DNA from 3 places in the Brevibacterium sp. LE-L genome. Region 2 is predicted to be linked to each of the others. Evidence: predicted binding sites of a transcription regulator. Region 2 holds the regulator's gene; each other region holds the start of a gene.
What was found. The regulator HrcA, encoded in region 2, represses chaperone genes, less so after heat shock. The targets are predictions, from matches to a motif close to TTNGCACTCGNNNNNNNCGAGTGCNAA.
Positions count from the first base shown of each region.

Region 1: a site for HrcA is predicted at 5,277-5,303, ahead of groL (chaperonin GroEL). Genes of this name have one in related genera too.
Region 3: a site for HrcA is predicted at 3,501-3,527, ahead of groES (co-chaperone GroES). Genes of this name have one in related genera too.

Region 1 covers NZ_CP189759.1:840,710-847,438, forward strand. Annotated here, with positions in the region: gene ACQE2J_RS03695 (threonine/serine ThrE exporter family protein) at 1-993, shown strand, start outside; gene ACQE2J_RS03700 (uracil-DNA glycosylase) at 984-1,685, opposite strand; gene ACQE2J_RS03705 (aldehyde dehydrogenase family protein) at 1,924-3,390, shown strand; gene ACQE2J_RS03710 (DUF3263 domain-containing protein) at 3,589-3,855, shown strand; gene ACQE2J_RS03715 (LytR C-terminal domain-containing protein) at 3,858-4,421, shown strand; gene ACQE2J_RS03720 (cold-shock protein) at 4,729-4,932, shown strand; gene groL (chaperonin GroEL) at 5,460-6,729, shown strand, end outside.
Region 2 covers NZ_CP189759.1:2,109,264-2,115,992, forward strand. Annotated here, with positions in the region: gene ACQE2J_RS09365 (IS110 family transposase) at 1-1,023, opposite strand, end outside; gene ACQE2J_RS09370 (hypothetical protein) at 1,706-2,170, shown strand; gene ACQE2J_RS09375 (DUF4870 domain-containing protein) at 2,220-2,861, opposite strand; gene ACQE2J_RS09380 (DUF3097 domain-containing protein) at 2,967-3,827, opposite strand; gene hrcA (heat-inducible transcriptional repressor HrcA) at 4,002-5,045, shown strand; gene dnaJ (molecular chaperone DnaJ) at 5,175-6,290, shown strand; gene ACQE2J_RS09395 (16S rRNA (uracil(1498)-N(3))-methyltransferase) at 6,287-6,729, shown strand, end outside.
Region 3 covers NZ_CP189759.1:1,229,668-1,236,396, reverse strand. Annotated here, with positions in the region: gene ACQE2J_RS05545 (FtsX-like permease family protein) at 1-440, opposite strand, end outside; gene ACQE2J_RS05540 (ABC transporter ATP-binding protein) at 437-1,213, opposite strand; gene groL (chaperonin GroEL) at 1,424-3,016, opposite strand; gene groES (co-chaperone GroES) at 3,053-3,346, opposite strand; gene ACQE2J_RS05525 (ubiquitin-like domain-containing protein) at 3,741-4,949, opposite strand; gene ACQE2J_RS05520 (TatD family hydrolase) at 5,295-6,266, opposite strand; gene metG (methionine--tRNA ligase) at 6,266-6,729, opposite strand, start outside.

The sequences.
Region 1 (6,729 bases), 1.3 Mb from region 2:
GTCGCGGTGCCCTTGGGCATCGTCATGGCCATCGTCGTCTTCCAGTTCGGCAAACTGCTCGGCCGGACCCATCTGCCCTCGTTCTTCATCACCGCGGCGCAGGCCGCCTCGGCGACGCTCATCGCTACGATCGCCGGCGACATCGGCATCATCAACTCGCCGCAGTACCTCGTGGCCGCCGGCATCGTCCTGCTCCTGCCGACCCAATCGCTGTATTCGGCGGTCCAAGACGCGCTGACGAACTTCCCTCTCACCGCGGCCGGGCGGGTGGTCGGCGTGTTCATGGCCTTGGCCGGCATCGTCTCCGGCATCGCCTTGGGAGTCGTGTGCGGACAGGCGATCGGGCTCAGCCATATCGAAGTCCTTGTGCCGAAGACGAGTCCGCACGTGGTCACAGCGATCCTGTCGATGGTCGCCGCCGCCGTGGTGTCGATGTCCGGTGCCGTGGCGATGTCGGCCCGGCGTCGGTTCATCCTGCCCGCTGCCCTGGTCGGTCTGGCCTCGCACATCACGATGATGACGCTGACGCTGCTGCACATCGACAATGTGCTCGCGAGTCTCCTCGCCGCCACCGTCACCGGATTCCTCTCGAGGCCCTTGGCTCTGCGGCTGGGAGCACCGGCCATCGTGCTCATGATTCCCGGCATCTACACCCTGCTCCAGGGTCTGTCGATCTTCACCGCCGTCTACCAGATCGCCTCGGATTCGGAGAACGTGTCCTTCGCCGTGGGACTGTCCTCACTGTTCACCGCGATCCTCGCGAATGCGGCCCTGGCCGTCGGCGCCGTGCTCGGAAGCTACCTGGCGCTGCCGCTGAAGAACCTCAAGAGCCGCAGCTCGGCGGAGAAGACCGTTGCCTCGGTGCGCAGCAATGAGCCGTCGACGGCCGTGATGGATTCGGTCCAGCCGGGTGCGGCGAAGACCCCGACGACCGGGAAGATCCCGACCGTGTCGACGAAGGCGCAGCCCGAGCCCGGGGCGGATCAGTCCTGAGGCGGCAGCGCCCAGTCGATGGGCGCGATCCCCTTCTGCGCGAGCAGATCATTCGTGCGTGAGAACGGGCGGGAACCGAAGAACCCGCGGCTGGCCGACAGCGGCGAGGGGTGCGGGGATTCGATGATGGCCACCTCGGCGGTGCCCGAGGTCAGCAGCGGCGCAAGGTTGCGAGCGTCCCGGCCCCAGAGGATCGCGACGAGCGGCTGCTCCCGTTCCGTCAGGGCCACGATCGCCCGCTCCGTGATCTCCTCCCACCCCTTGCCGCGGTGGGAGGCCGGCTGCCCGGGAGCGACGGTGAGCGCACGGTTGAGCAGCATCACCCCCTGCCGGGACCACGCCCGCAGGTCTCCATGCGGTGCCGGCGCGATGCCGAGGTCGGCCTCGAGCTCCTTGTAGATATTGCCCAGCGATCTCGGCAGCGGCCGGACACCGGGGTCGACGGCGAAGGACAGGCCGATGGGATGTCCGATCGTCGGATAGGGGTCCTGACCGACGATGAGGACCTTGACCTGGGACAGCGGTTCGGCGAAGGCGCGGAAGACGGATTCCCCGGACGGCAGATATTCGCGGCCGGCGGCGAGCTCGGCGCGGAGGAAGTCGCCCATCTTATGGATGCGCTCCTCCACTCCGGCCAGGGCCTGAGCCCAATCGGGGGACATGATCTCGGTCATCGGAGGTGTCGACGTCATGGGCACGAGTGTAACGAGGACAGTGACGAGAACGGACGTGCCGCCTCGGCGAAGGTGGGAGAGGTCGGGCCGCCTCGGGGAGGGGCCGGGGTCGTCGGCCCCGCCTCGGTGAAGGTGCGCGAGTGTGCACGAAGCGCAGATCGGGTGTGCGCGATCGCCTATTGAGCCGGTGTATTGCTCGCCGAGCGCACACGTTATGCTCGCCCTAAGAAGTTCATCGTTGAACGAAAGGACCGAAATGCCGGAATTCCCAGAGGCCAGGAACTGGAAGATGCTCATCGGCGGCGAGTGGGTCGACGCCGCTGACGGTGACACCACCGATGTCATCACCCCGATCGACCGCAACGTCGTCATCGCCAAGGTGCCCAACGGCAAGGAGGCCGACGCGGATCGTGCCGTCAAGGCCGCGCGGAAGGCCTTCCCCGAGTGGGCCGCCGTGCCGTTCAAGGAACGCCAGAAGAAGCTTCTGGCCTGCGCCGATGCTCTCGAAGTGGCGTCGGAGGAACTCGCTCAGCTGACTGCCATCGACACCGGCAACGCGATCCGTACGCAGGCTCGGCCGGAGACGATCACCCTGGCCGACCTGTTCCGCTACATGGGCGGAGTCGCCGGTGAGATCAAGGGCAACACCCTGCCCGCCGGAGACAAGCAGCTGCAGTACACCAAGCGTGTGCCGCTGGGCGTCGTGGCCGGCATCCTGCCGTGGAACTCGCCGCTGATGATCGCCGCTTTCAAGACCCCTGCCGCGCTCGCCGCCGGCAACACGATCGTGCTCAAGTGCGCCGAAGACGCACCCCTGACGATCCTCAAGATGGCCGAGATCATCGCCGACATCCTGCCCGCCGGTGTGCTCAACGTCGTCACGGGCAAGGGTTCGGTCATCGGTGAGGCGCTCAACGTCCACCCCGATGTCGACAAGGTCTCGTTCACCGGTTCGACGAGCGTCGGCCGTCACGTCGCCGAGGTGGCCGGCGGTCGTCTCGCGCATTCGTCGATGGAGCTCGGCGGCAAGAGCCCGAATATCATCTTCCCCGACTCGAACGACCAGGACACCCTCGACCAGGTGCTCCTGTCGACGCGCTTCGCCCGCCAGGGCCAGTCGTGCACGATGGGCTCGCGCCTGTTCCTCCACGAGGACATCTACGACGACTTCCTGTCCAAGCTCGTCGATGCCGTCTCGAAGATGAAGGTCGGTGACCCCCGCGACGAGGACACCGACATCGGCTGCATCATCAATCAGAAGCAGTACGACCAGGTCTCCAGCTACATCGAGATGGGCAAATCGATGGACGGCGTGGAGATCGCCTACGACGGCTCCGATTCCCTCGAGGTCGGCGAGCCCGGCTTCTACCACGCCCCTGTGATCTTCTCGAAGGCGAAGAACGATTGGCAGACCAGCCGCGAAGAGATCTTCGGCCCCGTCCTCTCGGTCATCCCGTGGAAGGACATCGACGAGGTCATCGATATGGCCAACGACTCGGACTTCGGGCTCGCGGCCTTCGTCTTCACCAAGGATGTCGATGCGGCGCTGACCATGGCCAACCGCATCGAGTCCGGCTGGGTCCAGGTCAACCAGGGCGGCGGCCAGCTGGCCGGCCAGTCCTACGGCGGAATGAAGACCTCCGGCTTCGGCCGCGAGGCATCGCTGGAGGGCATGCTCGAGGGCTTCACCCAGATCAAGCAGGTCAACATCCGCATCCGCTGAATCGCCTCCATCGGCGCGAAGGTCCGGTTCCTCACCCCGTCGCAACGGTCATCGCACAGATGCCGGGCGGCGGGGTGACGCCGTTTTCACCCCGGTGGGGAGCGAGGTCACAGCCCGATCGGCGCGCCGGGAATTTCAGTCCCGTCGATCGGGCGATAATATAGAAGCACAGACATCTCTCGAAGGAGCACACCCTCTATGCCGTCGAACAACGACACCTCAGAACTGAGCGAGCTCGAGGTGGCCGTTTTGGAGTTCGAGCGGCGGTGGTGGAAATACGGCGGTGCCAAGGACCACGCGATCCGTGAGCGCTTCGACATGTCTGCCACCAGCTACTTCCAGATCCTGAACTCGCTTCTCGACAACCCTGCAGCTCTGGCCAGCGACCCCATGCTGGTCAAGCGCCTTCGCCGGATCCGCAGCACGCGGCAGAGCGAGCGCGCCCAAGCCCGCGTCTCGAGGTAGACATGACCGACGAATTCGACGAGATCGAGCCCGGCCGGCGCAGCGGTGCCCATCGACAGGAGTCCGCGGCGTCGTCGAACATCGGCGCCATCTCGCTGGTCATCGTGCTCGCGCTGGTCGCGGTCCTCCTCGTCGTGGCTGCCATCAACATCATCGTCTCGTCGATGGGCAACCCCGAATCCAAGGTCGAGGACCCCGCGGCATCGGAGTCGACCTCTGCCGAACCCTCACCGAGCGAAAGCGAAGTCAGCGTCGCCGACGACTCGATCACCGTCGATGTCCTCAACGGCTCCGGCGTCTCGGGCGCTGCGAAGAAGTTCTCCGAAGCGGTCGAGGAGAAGGGCTGGAAGCTCGGCCAGGTCGGCAACTATTCGACGAACCTCACCGATTCGACCGTGTACTACAAGGGCGAGGAGAACGCCTCGCAGGCGAAGCTCGTCGCCGAATCGCTGGGCGTTTCGGCCACGGAGGCCTCTGAGGACTTCGACGCCGATGTCACTGTCGTGATCTGTTCGGACATCGCCGATCGCGGCCCCGAGCCCAGCGAAGGCGGGGACTCGGAATAGTCCGAGCCGGTCGGTCGGGTCCTTTGACCGCAACCCCTGGTGTGAACTGGGCGAAAACTCTTATGTAACGAATCTATAACAGTGTTGAGCGGCCCGGGGTGGGGTGCATGCCTGCGGTAGAGTTGCACCAGCTAGGCAAGCACAGCACCTTGTGTTCTATTCGTGCTTCACCGAGATTATTCTCCCGAGGTCAATGAGAGAAGTCGCGGGGTCGGTTGAGTTTTGCCAGCTTCCGTATTCCAGATGCGGTCGCCCGATCGCGGCTGAAGTACGGGATTTCAATGGCACTGCACTGTATGGAGAAGTAATGGCACAAGGTACCGTCAAGTGGTTCAACGCTGAAAAGGGCTACGGCTTCATCACCCTTGAAGGCGACAACCAGGACGTGTTCGTTCACTGGAGCGCAATCCAGATGGACGGCTACCGCTCTCTCGAAGAGGGCCAGCAGGTTCAGTTCGAAGTCGGAGAAGGACAAAAGGGTCCTCAGGCGGAGTCCGTCACCCTCCTCTGAGACTGACTGCTATCAACACAGTCTTCTGATCCGCTGCGGCGGGGCGTCGGAACGGCTTTCGGGTCGACCGGCACCAATCGCACGGGGAAAGCGCCGAGCAGGCAACTGCTCGGCGCTTTTCAGTGCCCGCGTGGGAAGGGTCCTCCAGGGCGGGAGATTCGATTCGGCACGGTTCGGGTTGAACAGCACATGTTTGAAACCGTGCTGCTCGACTTTGAGTGGGCCTCTCGCAATCGGCCCGCGCCACCGTTTCGCGCTGGGCCGAACTGCCCTCTGTGCCTTCACCGTGGGCCGACAACTCGCGGATCTCAACTGTTCTCGTCCATCTTGGCGGGCGACGAATATTTGCACTCGCATGGTGAGAGTGCTAAATCTAGTAGTGGTGAAAACCGATGGGTTCCCATCAGTTGTCTCGAGAGCGTGGTCCTTATGTGGAATGGAACATGCGGGCACACTCTCTGCCGTCGCGGGCGCTGACGACTGCTCTGGTTTCCCACTCCACTCCATCAGGGAGGATCTAAGCCGCTATGGCAAAGATGATTGCATTCGACGAAGAAGCTCGTCGAGGACTCGAAGCTGGACTCAACCAGCTTGCGGACGCGGTCAAGGTGACCCTTGGACCCCGCGGTCGCAACGTCGTGCTCGAAAAGCAGTGGGGCGCACCGACCATCACCAACGATGGTGTCTCCATCGCCAAGGAGATCGAACTCGAGGATCCCTACGAGAAGATCGGCGCCGAGCTCGTCAAGGAAGTCGCTAAGAAGACTGACGACGTCGCAGGCGACGGAACCACCACCGCTACCGTGCTCGCTCAGGCTCTCGTCCGCGAAGGCCTGCGCAACGTGGCAGCCGGTGCTGATCCGCTCAGCCTCAAGCGCGGCATCGAAAAGGCAGTGGAAGCTGTCACCGGTGTGCTGCTGAAGAACGCCATCGACATCGAGACCAAGGAACAGATCGCCGCGACCGCCGGCATCTCCGCCGGAGATCCTGCGATCGGCGAACTGATCGCCGAGGCCATCGATAAGGTCGGCAAGGAAGGCGTCGTCACCGTCGAAGAGTCCAACACCTTCGGACTCGAGCTCGAACTGACCGAGGGTATGCGCTTCGACAAGGGCTACATCTCCGGTTACTTCGTCACCGACACCGATCGTCAGGAAGCTGTCCTTGAGGATCCCTACATCCTCATCGTCAACTCCAAGATCTCGAATGTGAAGGATCTGCTGCCGGTCCTCGAGAAGGTCCAGCAGTCCAACAAGCCCCTGTTCATCATCGCCGAAGACGTCGAGGGCGAAGCCCTGGCCGTCCTGGTGCTGAACAAGCTCAAGGGCACCTTCAAGTCCGTGGCCGTCAAGGCTCCGGGCTTCGGTGACCGCCGCAAGGCTCAGCTCGCCGACATCGCCATCCTCACCGGCGGCCAGGTCGTGTCCGAGGAAGTCGGGCTCAAGCTCGACGGCGTGACCACCGATCTGCTGGGCACCGCCCGCAAGGTCGTCATCACCAAGGACGAGACCACCATCGTTGAGGGCGCAGGAGACGCCGAGGAGATCGCCGGTCGGGTCGCTCAGATCCGCGCGGAGATCGAGAACTCGGACTCCGACTACGACCGTGAGAAGCTGCAGGAACGTCTGGCCAAGCTGGCCGGCGGTGTTGCAGTCATCAAGGCCGGAGCCGCGACCGAGGTCGAGCTCAAGGAAACGAAGCACCGCATTGAAGATGCCGTGCGCAACGCCAAGGCTGCTGTGGAAGAGGGAATCGTCGCCGGTGGCGGCGTGTCCCTGATCCAGGCGGGCAAGGCCG
Region 2 (6,729 bases):
GAGGAATAGCGCCCGTTTGAGGACTTTGTTGCCACGGCGGGACGAATGATCACCACGGATCGACGTCCCCGATCGCCACGTCACCGGTGCCAAACCGGCGTAAGAGGCCAAGTGCCCGGCAGTGGCGAAGTCCTTGCCCACGACCTCGGTCAGGATCCTCGCCGCTGTCCTGACGCCGACTGCCGGCATCGATGTCAGGAGCTCGAAAAGAGGATGCGATTCCACCAACTCCTCGATCCGTGCAAAGACCTCGTCCCGCGACGACCTCGTCTGAGCCAAAGCTGTGGCCAGTTGCGGGAGAACGATCCCTGCCGCATCGGTGCCCGCGACCACCACAGTCTGCTCGTCCAAGGCGGCGAAGATCGCTGTCGCCCAGCGTTTCCACGCTCGTGGAGCGTGTTTGGCCAGCAGCGTCTCGACCCGGTGCTTGCCGGCCCGACGTAGAGCCTTCGGTGTCGGGTACTTCACCAGCAGCGCCGTCATTGCAGGATGGTCCAGGTGGGCACCGATGACGGCTTCTAGTCCGGGGTGTATCTGGGTGAGTAGGCCCCGGATCCTGTTCGACGTGGCCGTGGCTTGTTTGGCGAGGTCATCGTCGTAGCCACACAGCATCGACAGTTCCGCGACGTTTTCATCGCTGACCCGAATCCCGCGCAGGGTATGTGGCATGGTGCGGGCGGCTTCAGCGATGATCGCGGCATCCCGGGCATCGGTCTTTGCCTCTCCTGGGTGCAGGTCCGCGATGCGGCGCATCGCCAACCCGGGGAGGTAGGCCACGGTGACGCCGGCTGCTTGTGCGACGGCGACGGGTAGGGCTCCGATCGTGGCGGGCTGATCGACGACGAGCAGGAGTGTCCCGTGGGTGCGGAGCTTGTCGATGAGTGCTCGGAGTTTTGCTTCGTTCTGGGGCAGGGCCTTCGACAGTAGTTGGGTGCCGTCCCTGGCCAGCGCCACGGCGTGGTGGTCGTGTTTGCCGACATCGATGCCGATGAATACGTCAATGGTGTCGTGGTTGGTGATCATGTCACTCATCTTCTTCGACTGGTGTGACTGCGGTTGTGAGTGGTTCGGCTGGCCGGTGGTGCTGGGTGGCTCCGGGGTTCGGCATCCACGTTACGGTCGGGCTCGAGGCATGTGTTCTGCCAGTGGTTCTGGCCCCTATCAGCGATTTCCCTGGTGCCTTCGAACCTCGGTGACAACACCCCCCGGATCATGACGACTGGGGGCATGAATCATGCCGAGGTCCTCAGGCCAGCGACCCCTTCTATCCTGACGGATGTTGAGGCTACTTAAAAGGTAACGGGGTGGGGAGAGAGAAGAGCTCAGATTCCTGCCTCAGTTCGGCAACGGCTGTAGTAAGGTAGCAGCGGAATCGGTCATTGATGCAGAAAGGGCTGCCACGTCGTCTATGAGTACACCGAATCCGGGGCATGGGCAGAGGAACTGGTCAGAAGCCTGGCCTGCTCCCGCGATGTCGCTGACGGGTCACTCTCATTCTGAGTGGGGACATGCGCTCGGTCATCTGCCGACCGAAGACCCACGCGAGATTGCCGCACGGGCAAGGGAGGACTTGCTCCGTCGCCGGCGCGCAACGGATCGCGCTTCCTTGATAGGGTCGCATCCGCTGGAACGGAATGGGCACGGGAAAGCATTCGATGTTGCACGGAACTATCCCGGGACCTACCGCTCTGCGCGAGATCTGCAAGTGAATGTGTTTGGTGTGCCTAAGCGTCCCTTCGAGGTCATCACCGCCTCGGTGCTGGGGTTCATTGCTCCGTTCTTCGTTCTTGCGGCTCTCGTCTGGATGGCCTTCACCGGTGGGCGAGCGTTCCGGATCGTCGGCTGGGTGCTGCGAAAGATCGGAGACCTGACGGATACAGCGGTACTGTCCTGGGCCGGCGATCTATCGAGTGGAATCGCCACGGGGATCGTCGCAATCGCGTTTGTGGTCGGCCTCATCGTGATTGTGGGCTTCACGGCCTATGCATGGCGTCTGGCCGTCGGTCGTGGGCGTGCTCGTTGGGTGGCAATGGGATGTCTTGGCCTGGCCTTCGTGGTGATGACCCCGCTCAATCCGCTGTTGATCGGCTGCTTTCTGCTGTTCGGCACTGCGAGCATAGTGTTCGCCTTCTTGCCCCGCTCCTCGGCGTGGTTTGCCCGCGGCCGGTGATCGGACCAGGCAACACCATTGGGCGCCGTCGGTCAGGACGTCGGACGGGTCATTTGACCATCGAAATCGCCAGGGGGATCCTGTAGCCCTGGCCGCGATTGGCGGCGATAGCGCCATTGATGTGGAAGACGATGTTAACGATTGCCGCAGCCAGAAGAATCAGCAGGCCGACTCCCGTCAATGTGAATATTGAACCGATGAAGAAGATCGGGAACAAAGTCAGTTCGAAATTCAACGACTGGCGGGCATGTTCGCGAACGAACGGGGACTCGTCCTTCTTGACGAGGAAGAGGATGAGCGGCAGTAGCCAGCCCAGCAGGATGGATCCGATATGGGTCCAGACTGCAGTACTGCGGTCCGAGGGTGGTGTTTGCCAGAACCCTTCGGACCCGGTGCCGAAGGCTTGCGGCGGCAACAGCCGTGAGTCGTACAGCGCCTGGTCAGCTGCCGGGCCGTGGGCGCCTGGTGAGACCGAGTAGCTCTGCGGCACACCGTATGACGGTTGGGAACCATAAGGCTGCTGGGAACCATAAGGCTGCTGGGAACCGTATGACGGCTGGGAACCATAAGGCTGCTGGGAACCGTATGACGGTTGGGAACCATAAGGCGGTTGGAGTCCGGGTGCCTCAGGGTAATTCGGCGGCATCGGTCGCGGGTGGCTGTTGTCGGGCTGCTGGGGATTCTGTGTCATGAGCTTCCTTTCGATTCCTCCAGTCATCCACGTTACCGCAGATGTTGTCAACGCAGACTGTGTTGTCGACTTGCGTCGTCATCCTCCGTGCCTCGGGCGCCCCGATCAGCCGACAGTGACGAAGTCGATGAGCTCCTCGACCCGGCCCGACAGCGTCGGTTCGACATCGGCGATCGTCGTCACCTTTCCGAGGATGCGCACCCATCCGCGCGCGACATCGCGGTGATCGGCATGCGGCCAACCGATCCGACGCAGGATCCCCGTCTTCCAATCCTCTCCGCGAGGGACGACCGGCCACTCTCTGATGCCGACGACATGGGGTTTGACCGCCTGCCAGATGTCGACATAGGGATGACCGATGATGTGGACGACGTCGCGGTAGCGCGGATCGGCGCGTACCGCCTCGGCGATCTTCGACTCCTTTGTTCCATCGACCAGGTGGTCGGCGAGGACGCCGACCCGATGCTCGCGATCCGGACCGAAGGCCGCGAGTTTGTCGGCGACGTCATCGAGGCCGCCGAGGGGTTCGACGACCACGCCTTCGATGCGCAGATCATCACCCCAGATCTTCTCGACCAATTCGGCATCGTGCTTGCCCTCGACCCAGATGCGCGACCCACGTGCCACCCGCGCTTTGGCACCTGCCACCGCACGCGAGCCGGAAGCCGTTCGCCCGGGGGCCTGCGCTTTCTTCTTCGTCGGCAGCCGCAGATCGACCGGTTGCCCTTCCAGCAGGAAGCCCGGGCCCAGGGGGAACGCATGCACCCGGCCGTTGCGGTCCTCGAGATTGACGACGACACCGGCCGTGGTCTTCTCCGCTCCGACGACCGCACCGACATATCCGCTCATCGCATCTTCGAGCACCATGCCCAGGCCGAGTTCGACCGGGCGGGACTTCTTCGGACGGTGAGACGACGGTGAGGAGCCGGAGAGCACATCGGGGCCATAGCGATCAAAAACATTCACGGGACACCACCCTAATGAAGGAGCGTCGGGGTCGCGCGCAGACCCGCGGGACACCCCTGAAATGAAATCAGCGGTCGAGAGGCGTAGAATTGGCACTCAGTCGCAATGAGTGCCAGTTCGGGCATGCGGAGACCGACACGGGCACCGGGAACAGAGGCGGGGAGGAGGTCCGCGATGAACGACAGCAGACGAGCACAGGTACTGCGCGCCATCGTCGAGGACTTCGTCGCCACCAACGAACCCGTGGGATCGAAGGCGATCGTGCAGCGGCACACCCTCGGCGTCTCACCGGCGACGATCCGCAACGACATGGCCCAGCTCGAACACGAGGGCTACATCGCCCAACCGCACACTTCGGCGGGCCGGATCCCCACCGACCTCGGATACCGGATGTTCGTCGACTGCATCGACGAGTTCAAACCGCTGACCGGTGCCGAACGCAGTGCGATCTTCCAGCTCATCGACGGTGAAGTCGACCTCGACGGGATGCTCGACCGCACCGTACGCGTGCTGTCGGGGCTGACCCACCAGGTCGCCCTCATCCAATACCCGACGGTGTCCCGCGCCCGGATCAAGCACGTCGAGATCGTCGGCCTCGGACCGGGGCGGATCCTTGTCGTCCTCATCACCGACGCCGGACAGGTCGAACAGAAGTCCATCATCACCCCGACGCCGGTCGATGACGACGCCGTCCGCGGCCTGCGCGACCAGATCAACGCCGAGTTCGCCGGCCGCAAGCTCTCGCAGGTCCTCGGTTCCGCCCCGGGCGTCGAGGCGGCCGCGACTCCCGATCCTGCCGAGCCCGGGGCCCTCGACGACTCCGGACTGCAGCAGGTCCGCGCCGCCGTCGTCGACCTCGTCGCCGCCACTCGTGAAGAGCGCATCATCATGGCCGGCACCGCGAACCTCGCACGCTCCGGACGTGAGTTCGGTGAGAAGATGGGCCCGATCCTCGAGGCCTTCGAAGAACAGGTGGTCCTCCTCAAGTTGCTCACCTCGATGGCCGAAGACCAAGAGGAGATCAGTGTGCGCATCGGGCGTGAGAATACTCACGAATCATTGAGTTCGACTTCTGTCGTGGCCGCCGAATATGGTCATGAGGCGGGTTCCTCGGCCAGACTGGCGGTGCTCGGCCCGACCAGAATGGATTATCCGACGACGATCTCGGCTGTCCGGGCCGTCGCGAAGTACGTGTCCTCGATCCTCGATCGAGGGTAGGGCCGCTGAAGACGAAGAGCTGGAGGCGCCCGAATCAGGGCGAGACCATATCGGTGAGGACTGCGTGGAAGCGCGGTCGCCACCACCAAGAACTGAGAAGACCACTACGTCAGGGAGAGAGAAGTTTCTGTGGCCGATCACTATGAAACACTCGGAGTGTCCAAAGATGCTTCCGCGGCTGAGATCAAGTCGTCGTACCGGAAGCTGGCACGCAAGTACCACCCGGACGTCAACCCCGGTCACGAAGACGAATTCAAGGCCATCTCACTGGCCTACGATGTGCTCTCCGACCCGGAGAAGCGGCGCAACTACGACATGGGCGGCGGCGAGAACGGTCAGGGCTTCCCGGCCGGCGGCGGCTTCGGCGGCTTCGGAGACATCTTCGAAACCTTCTTCGGCGGCGGAGGGGGACAGGCCGCCGGTCCGATCCCACGCACCCAGCGCGGCAAGGACGCCCTCGTCGGCGTCAGCATCGACCTCAAGACTGCGGCCTTCGGCGGCACCGTCGATCTCGATGTGACCACCGCCGTCGTCTGCGACACGTGCTCCGGTGCCGGCACCCAGGAAGGCACGAAGATCGAGACCTGCAGCCTGTGCCACGGCGCCGGCAGCGTCCAGCGCATGACCCGCACCCTGCTGGGCCAGATGGTCACGAACCAGACCTGCAACTCCTGCCACGGATTCGGCACCGTCATCCCGAGCCCCTGCCTCAACTGCCAGGGCGACGGCCGCGTGCGCAAACAGCGGACGATGAAGATCCGGATCCCCGCCGGAGTCTCCGACGGCACCCGCATCCAGCTGTCCAGCCAGGGCGAAGTCGGACCCGGCGGCGGCCCCGCCGGCGACCTCTTCGTCGAGGTCATGGTCACCCGCCACGAGGTCTTCCACCGCGACGGCGACAACTTCCGTGCCGCGGTGTCCGTGCCGATGACCGCGGCCACCCTGGGAGCGACGATTCCGTTCGAGACCTTCGACGGCACCCAGGACCTCAACATCGCCCCGGGCACCCAGTCGGGCACGGTCGTCAAACTCGCCGGACTCGGCGCGGCCCGCCTGCGCTCGGAGACTCGTGGCGACCTGCTCATCACCGTCGACGTGCTCACTCCCGACAAGCTCGACGACGAGCAGCGCGAGCTGCTCGAGAAGCTGGCACAGCTGCGAGGGGAAGAAGCCCCCCGCGCGCAGATCACCACCGAGAGCCGCGGCGTGTTCTCCCGCATGCGCGAAAGGTTCGCCGGTCGGTGAGTCTTCCCGTCTTCCGCTCCGCCCTGGCCGCCGCGGCGGTCATCGGTCAGGTCCTCACCCTCGGTGAGGACGTGGCCGGACATGCGGTGCGGGTGCGACGGATCGGACCCGGTGAGCAGATCGACATCGTCGACGGGGCCGGTGCGCGAGCTCGCGGCACCGTCACGAGCGCTTCACCGACGGACATCGCCATCGACGTCACCGCGGTGACGACGGAACCGCGGCCGGCTCCGCGGCTCGTTCTCGTCCAAGCCCTGGCCAAGGGCGAACGTGACCTGCAGGCCATCGAAACGGCCACGGAGATCGGCGTCGACGACGTCATCCCCTGGGCCGCCGAACGCTCGATCGCCGGTTGGCCGGCGAAGAAGCGGGAGAAGATCGCCGCGAAATGGGAGAACCTGCTCAACGCCGCCTCCCTCCAAGCCCGGCGCTCCCACTT
Region 3 (6,729 bases), 880 kb from region 2:
ACCTCCTCGGTGTTGGCGTCGCCGAGGTAGTTCTGCGCCGCCGTCGCCAGCCCGGTCGACGCGGCAAAGGCGAGCAACGCGGCGGGAACGGAGATGATCAGCCCCTCCACCGAAGCGGCCCTGCGCAGCCGTTTCGATGACGCCCCGATGAGCCGCAGCAGGGCCAGCTGGCGGCTGCGGCCGGCGATGATGATCGAGAACGTGTTCGCGATGACGATTGCAGACACGAAGAGGGCGATGAGGAAGAAGGTGAACCCGACCATCGACAGCAGACTCTGCGCGGTCTCGGATTCGGCGATGATCTTCGCCGAGGACAGCCACGCGGTGAGGATCGCGATGCCCTGCATGATTGCGGTGCCGAAGAGAGCGGCGATGAAGACGACGAGGACGCTGGGAAAGAACTGCCGCGGGTTGCTCCGGATTTCGCGCAGCGGGTTCATCGACTCACCGCAGATTCGGCGCGTTCGTCGATATCGAGCATGGTCGCGGCGATCGCCTCGGCGCTGATGGCATCGCCCAGCTCTGTCACCGGGGTGCCGTCGGCGATGAAGATGACACGGTCGGCGTGGGCGGCGACGATCGGGTCGTGGGTGACGAGCACGATCGATTGGCCGAAGTCCCTGACGGCTTCGGACATGATCGCCATGACGTCGCGACCGGATTTCGCGTCGAGGTTGCCGGTCGGTTCGTCGGCGAAGAGGATGTCGGGCCGGGTCGCGAGCGCGCGGGCGATGGCGGTGCGCTGCTGCTGACCGCCGGAGAGTTCGTTCGGTCGGTGCTTGAGCCGGTCGGCGAGCCCGAGGCGGGCGACGAGGGTGGAGATCCAGGCCCGTTCTTCGGCGTTCGGCTTCCGGTCGTCGAGTTCGAACGGCAGCCGGATGTTCTCTTTGACGCTGAGCGTGGGCACGAGGTTGAAGGCTTGGAAGACGAACCCGATCCTGCGCCGGCGCAGGGCGGTGAGTTCATCGTCGGCGAGACCGGTGATCTCCTGCTCGCCGAGGTGGACCGTCCCCGAGGTGGGACGGTCGAGCCCGGCGAGGACGTGCATGAGAGTCGACTTGCCGGATCCCGAGGGGCCCATCACGGCGGTGAGCCGCGCCGGTGCGATGTCGAGGCTGACCCGGTTGAGTGCGGTGACCGCGGCGCCGGAGGTGTCGAAGACCTTCGAGACCTCGCGGAGTCGGGCGATGGGCATCGGCAAGCCGGTAGTCATGGTGTCCCTCAAGCGTCGGTGCTGGCTGTCTGCTCCAGACTAACGATCATCGGCGCCCTTTGACATGAAAACTGACTGACCAGTAGGTGTGACCGGCCTGGACGGGCGGGGCAGTCCGTCCAACACTGGACGTGAATGCACGAGTGGCCCGGAACAGCTTGTTCCGGGCCACTGGCGCTGGTCAGAGGTGACTCAGACGGAGCGAATTGCTCAGTCCTCGTCCTCCTCGTCCTTCTTCTCGACGACCAGGGTCTCGGTGGTGAGAACCAGAGCGGCGATCGAAGCGGCGTTGCGCAGTGCCGAGCGGGTGACCTTGACGGGGTCGATGATTCCGGCACCGATGAGGTCACCGTAATCACCGGTCGCGGCGTTGTAGCCCTGGCCGGACTCGAGGTCCTGAACCTTGGCGACGACGACGTATCCGTCCTGTCCTGCGTTCGCAGCGATCCAGCGCAGGGGCTGGACGACTCCGCGCTTGACGATGTCAGCACCGGTGGCGGCGTCCCCGGTCAGACCGAGGTCGTTGCCGACGAGGACCTTCGCCGCGTGGATCAGAGCCGATCCACCGCCGGCGACGACGCCCTCTTCGATGGCGGCACGGGTTGCGGACACGGCGTCTTCGACGCGGTGCTTACGCTCCTTAAGCTCCACCTCGGTGGCGGCGCCGACCTTGATGACAGCGACACCGCCGGAGAGCTTGGCCAAGCGCTCCTGCAGCTTCTCGCGGTCCCAGTCGGAGTCGGTGTTCTCGACCTCGGCGCGGATCTGTGCGACACGACCGGCAACAGCATCGTCCGAACCGGCACCATCGATGATCGTGGTGTTGTCCTTGGTGACGGTGATGGTGCGGGCGTTGCCGAGCTCTTCCAGGGTGACCTGGTCGAGCTTCATGCCCATGTCCGGGGTGACGACCTGGCCACCGGTGAGGACGGCGAGGTCCTCGAGGATGGCCTTGCGGCGGTCACCGAATCCGGGGGCCTTGACGGCGGCGACGTTGATGATGCCGCGCAGCTTGTTGACGACCAGGGTCGACAGAGCTTCGCCCTCGATGTCCTCGGCGATGATGAACAGCGGCTTGCCGGCCTGCTGCACCTTCTCGAGGACGGGCAGGAGCTCCTGGATGTTGGAGATCTTGCCCTGATTGATGAGGATGAGAGCGTCGGAGAGCACAGCTTCCTGACGATCGGCATCGGTCACGAAGTGCGGCGAGAGGAAGCCCTTGTCGAACTGCATTCCCTCGGTGATCTCGAGCTCAACAGATGCGGCCTGGGACTCATCGATCGTGATGACGCCGTCCTTGCCCACCTTGTCGAAGGCATCGGCGATGAGCTTGCCGATCTCTTCGGACTGAGCGGACAGTCCGGCGACGTGTGCGATCTCCGAGGAGTCGGCGACGTCGCGGGCGATGGTGCCCAGCTGATCCGAGACAGCCTCGACGGCGGTCTCGATGCCGCGCTTGAGCTGACCGGGTGCGGCACCTGCGGCGACGTTGCGCAGTCCTTCGTTGACGAAGGCCTGAGCGAGAACGGTCGCGGTGGTGGTTCCGTCACCGGCGATGTCGTTCGTCTTGGTGGCGACTTCCTTGGCCAGCTGTGCGCCGAGGTTCTCGTACGGATCGTCGACCTCGACCTCACGGGCGATGGTCACACCATCGTTCGTGATCGTGGGAGCGCCCCACTTCTTATCAAGCACGACATTGCGGCCCTTGGGCCCCAGCGTCACCTTGACGGTGTCGGCGAGAGTGTTGACACCCTTTTCGAGTGCACGACGAGCTTCGTCGTCGAATTCCAATGATTTAGGCATTCGTCCTCCTGTCTGTGAAGTAGTTGTTCAGAGGATTCAGCCGATGACGGCGAGCACGTCGCGAGCCGAGAGCACGAGGAACTCTTCGCCTGCGTACTTGACTTCGGTGCCTCCGTACTTGGAGTAGATGACCTTGTCGCCGACGGCGACGTCGACCGGCACACGGTTTCCGTTGTCAGCAACGCGGCCGGGGCCGACTGCGACAACTTCGCCTTCCTGAGGCTTTTCCTTGGCGGTTTCGGGAATGACCAGACCACTGGCGGTAGTCTGCTCTGCTTCGACCTGACGGATGACAATCCGATCTTCGAGTGGCTTGATGGAGACCGACATTTCGGGCTCTCTCCCTTCGCTGGGTTCTATTTCATTGAGTCAGACGGCGGCTGCTGCCTTGAACCTCTCGTCGTCGCGGGTGCCGAGCGATTCGACCGTCTTATGAAACTGGCACTCGATGAGTGCTAGTGCTAATTCTGACTCTAGAACGGCTTTAGCACTCGGTCAACTTGAGTGCCAACAATTCGTCATGCTCTGGGCGAAAGTTCAGTCTGGGCCCACATGCCGGCCGGGCAGCCCGGCCGGCCTGACCCGACATCCCGTGAATGCAGAGAGCGTGGGCCCCGGGATCTCTCCGCGGGGCCCACGCCCATTCCGACCGCCTCAGCTCAGTTGTCGATATCTGTTGTCAACGGCGGTCAGATCTTGTCTCAGCGAAGGCTCTGGCCGGTGCTCAGGAGCACTGCCACTGACTCCAGCCCTCTTGCGCCTGCAACTTCTTCGCACGCTGGAACTGCTCCTGCGGGCTGGCATCAGACGGGTTGCCGCTGCCACCCATGGATTGCCAGGTCGAGGGCAGGAACTGGAACAGACCGAAGTGGGTGCCGTTCGAGGCCTTCGGATTGAAATTCGATTCGCACTCGACGATCGAATACCACTTGGAGCCGGGTCCGCCGAGCATCGCCTTGATCTCGGCAGTGCTCATCGAGCCGCCGGTCGAACCGGAGTCGCCGCCGCCGGTGCTCGAGTCACCGGAGTCCGAGCCGCCGGAGTCCGAGCTTCCGGAGTCGGAGCCGCCGGTGTCAGCCGGGGTCTCCTTCTTCTTCGTGCCCTGGATGACGACCTTGGTCTTGGGTTCGGAGAGGACCTTCTCGTCCTTCTTCTCCTTCTTCACCTGCTCGCCGTTGATGGTCTTGACCTTGTAGACGACCTGCTTCTGTCCGTCCTTGCCTTCGGACTCGACCTTGGTCTCGCCCTGGTAGAGGGAGTCGGACTTCTTGGTCTCGACCTTGGCCTTGATGGCCTGCTCGTCCTTGACGGTCTTGTTCTCGACGCGGTTGACGGTGAGCACCTGGCCGTCGGAGAGCGAAGCGGACATCGGCACGGACAGGAAGTCGTCCTTCTTGAGCTTGACGCCCGACTCCGTGAGTGCTTCCTTCGCGGTGCCGACTGCGGCCGAGACCTTGTGGTCCTTGCCGTCGGCGACGATGGTGAGATCCTTCGCCGTAGTCACGTCGATGTCGTTGCCGTCTTCCTTCAGCCGCTGCTTGGCATCGGTGTTGAGGTCGGCTCCCTTCGCATCGACTCCGAGGTCGGCAAGCGCCTGACCCACGGTGTTCGCGTTGGTCCACTCGCTGGTCTTCTCTCCGTCGACGGAGAGCGAGACCTTCTTCGCGGTGTTGACGGTGATCGTCATGTCCCGGTCGACCTTCGTGTCGACGCCGGGCTTGACCTTGTCACGCTTATCGAGATCGATGTCGTGGCTGTCGAGGATGTCACCGACATCTCCGCCGAAGGTGCGGATCTCCTCGGCCTGCCCGTTGACCTCCAAGGTCACGGGCTTGTTCATGGAGACGACCGCGCCCGTGCCACCCACGAGTCCGGTAATGACGACCGCCTGTGCGGCGATCTGAACCTTGCGGTTCTTCAGAAAATCAATCACAAAATATCCCTGAGCAGAGTTTATCGACCAGTTCACTGTAACCGATTCGTTACACCGCTGGCAAAATATCACGGAAATGTAACGGTGTGAGTTTCCTGAGGGCGCGTGTCACCTGGGGTTCCCGTGTTTGCGGGGGCGGTGCCGGTCGTGACATTCCCGCGCCGAGGCGGCCCACCGTTACGTGATCGCCGCCATGTTTCGCGGCCGTGTATCGCCGCAGTGATTCGCGACCGTGCATCGCTGCCATCATTCGCGGCTATGCATCGCGGCCACGCATCGCCGCCGTGTATCGCGGCAATGCAACGCGGCCACGCATCGCAGCAGTAAATCTGTCGCAGCGGTGATTCAGTCCCAGCTGCCGAGCGCTCTCTCCGCGTTGGCCAACACCGCCGAGCAGAGATCCTCTTCGCTCATTCCGCGCACCTCGGCGAGTTTCCGGGCGGTGATCGCCGTCAGGTACGGCCCGCCGGGCTTACCGCGGTGCGGGTGCGGGGTGAGGAAGGGGGCATCGGTCTCGGTCAGCAGCAGGTCCAGCGGCGCGGCTGCCGCGGCTCGGCGCAGCTCCTCGGCGTTCTTGAATGTGAGGTTGCCGGCGAACGACATGAAGTAGCCTGCGGCCGCACACTCCCGGGCCATCGCTTCATCACCGGAGAAGCAGTGGAAGATCGTGACCTCGGGGGCGCCTTCCTCTCTGAGGATGCGCAGCACATCGGCGTGAGCCTCGCGATCATGGATCTGCAGGGCCCGACCGGTGCGCTTGGCGATCTCGATGTGGGCGCGGAAGGACCGCTGCTGCTCGGCGATGCCTTCCTCGCCCGTGCGGAAGTAGTCCAGGCCGGTCTCCCCCACCACACGCATCCGGTCGTGGGAGGTCACGAGCGTCTCGATCTCGGTCAGAGCATCGTCGAGCAGACCGCGTTCTGCCAGCCGCGGAGCCTCGTTCGGGTGGAGGGCCGCCCCGCCGAGCATCCACGTCCGGCCGTTGGCAGGAGGTGTGGGCACGGTCGAGCCTAGGGCCGTCCCGGAGATGGTGCCGGCGTATTGGGAGGCGACGAGCTCAGTCGTCCACCTCGCTGCCGGGAGATCGCATCCGATCTGGACGATACGGCGGACCCCCGCCTCGGCGGCGGTGTCGTGGAAGAAATCGAGGGAGGGGAACTCCTCCTCCGCATCCGGGGAGACCTCCGGTTCGGGTTCACCTGCGCCCAAGGGCAGACGCACACCCGTGCAGATGTCGAGGTGGGTGTGGGTGTCGACGATGGGGTGGGTCAGCGGTTCGGGCACCGGTGGATAGGTTCCGGCGGCGCGCGAGGCCATTATTCGGTTTCCTCCACGTACTTCGGGAACACGGGTTCGGGCTTCGGCAGCGGGGTGCCCGGCTCGAGCGGGAACTCCACGGCTGCGAACGATCGGGGATCGACGTCGGCGGCGGCCAGACCGCCGGCGGCCGCCTCGGCGACGTTCGGGGCCAGAGCCGCGGAGGCGTATGCGGCCCCGGCGGCGACGCCGATGGCCGCTCCCGCACTCACGGTTGCCATCGCTTCGGCGCCGGACCCGGACTCGGTGGCGGTCGGCAGCACCTTCGCCCCGGCCTCACTGACTCCGGCGGGCACGCCGAGGAGGTCGAGGATCTTCCCGGCCGCATCGGGCATGACGGGCTGGATGAGGATCGAGATGATGCGCACGACCTCGATCGTCACCCACAGCACGGTGGCCATACGCTCCGGGTCGGTCTTCTTCAGCTTCCACGGCTCCTGCGCGGAGAAGTAGCGGTTGGCCT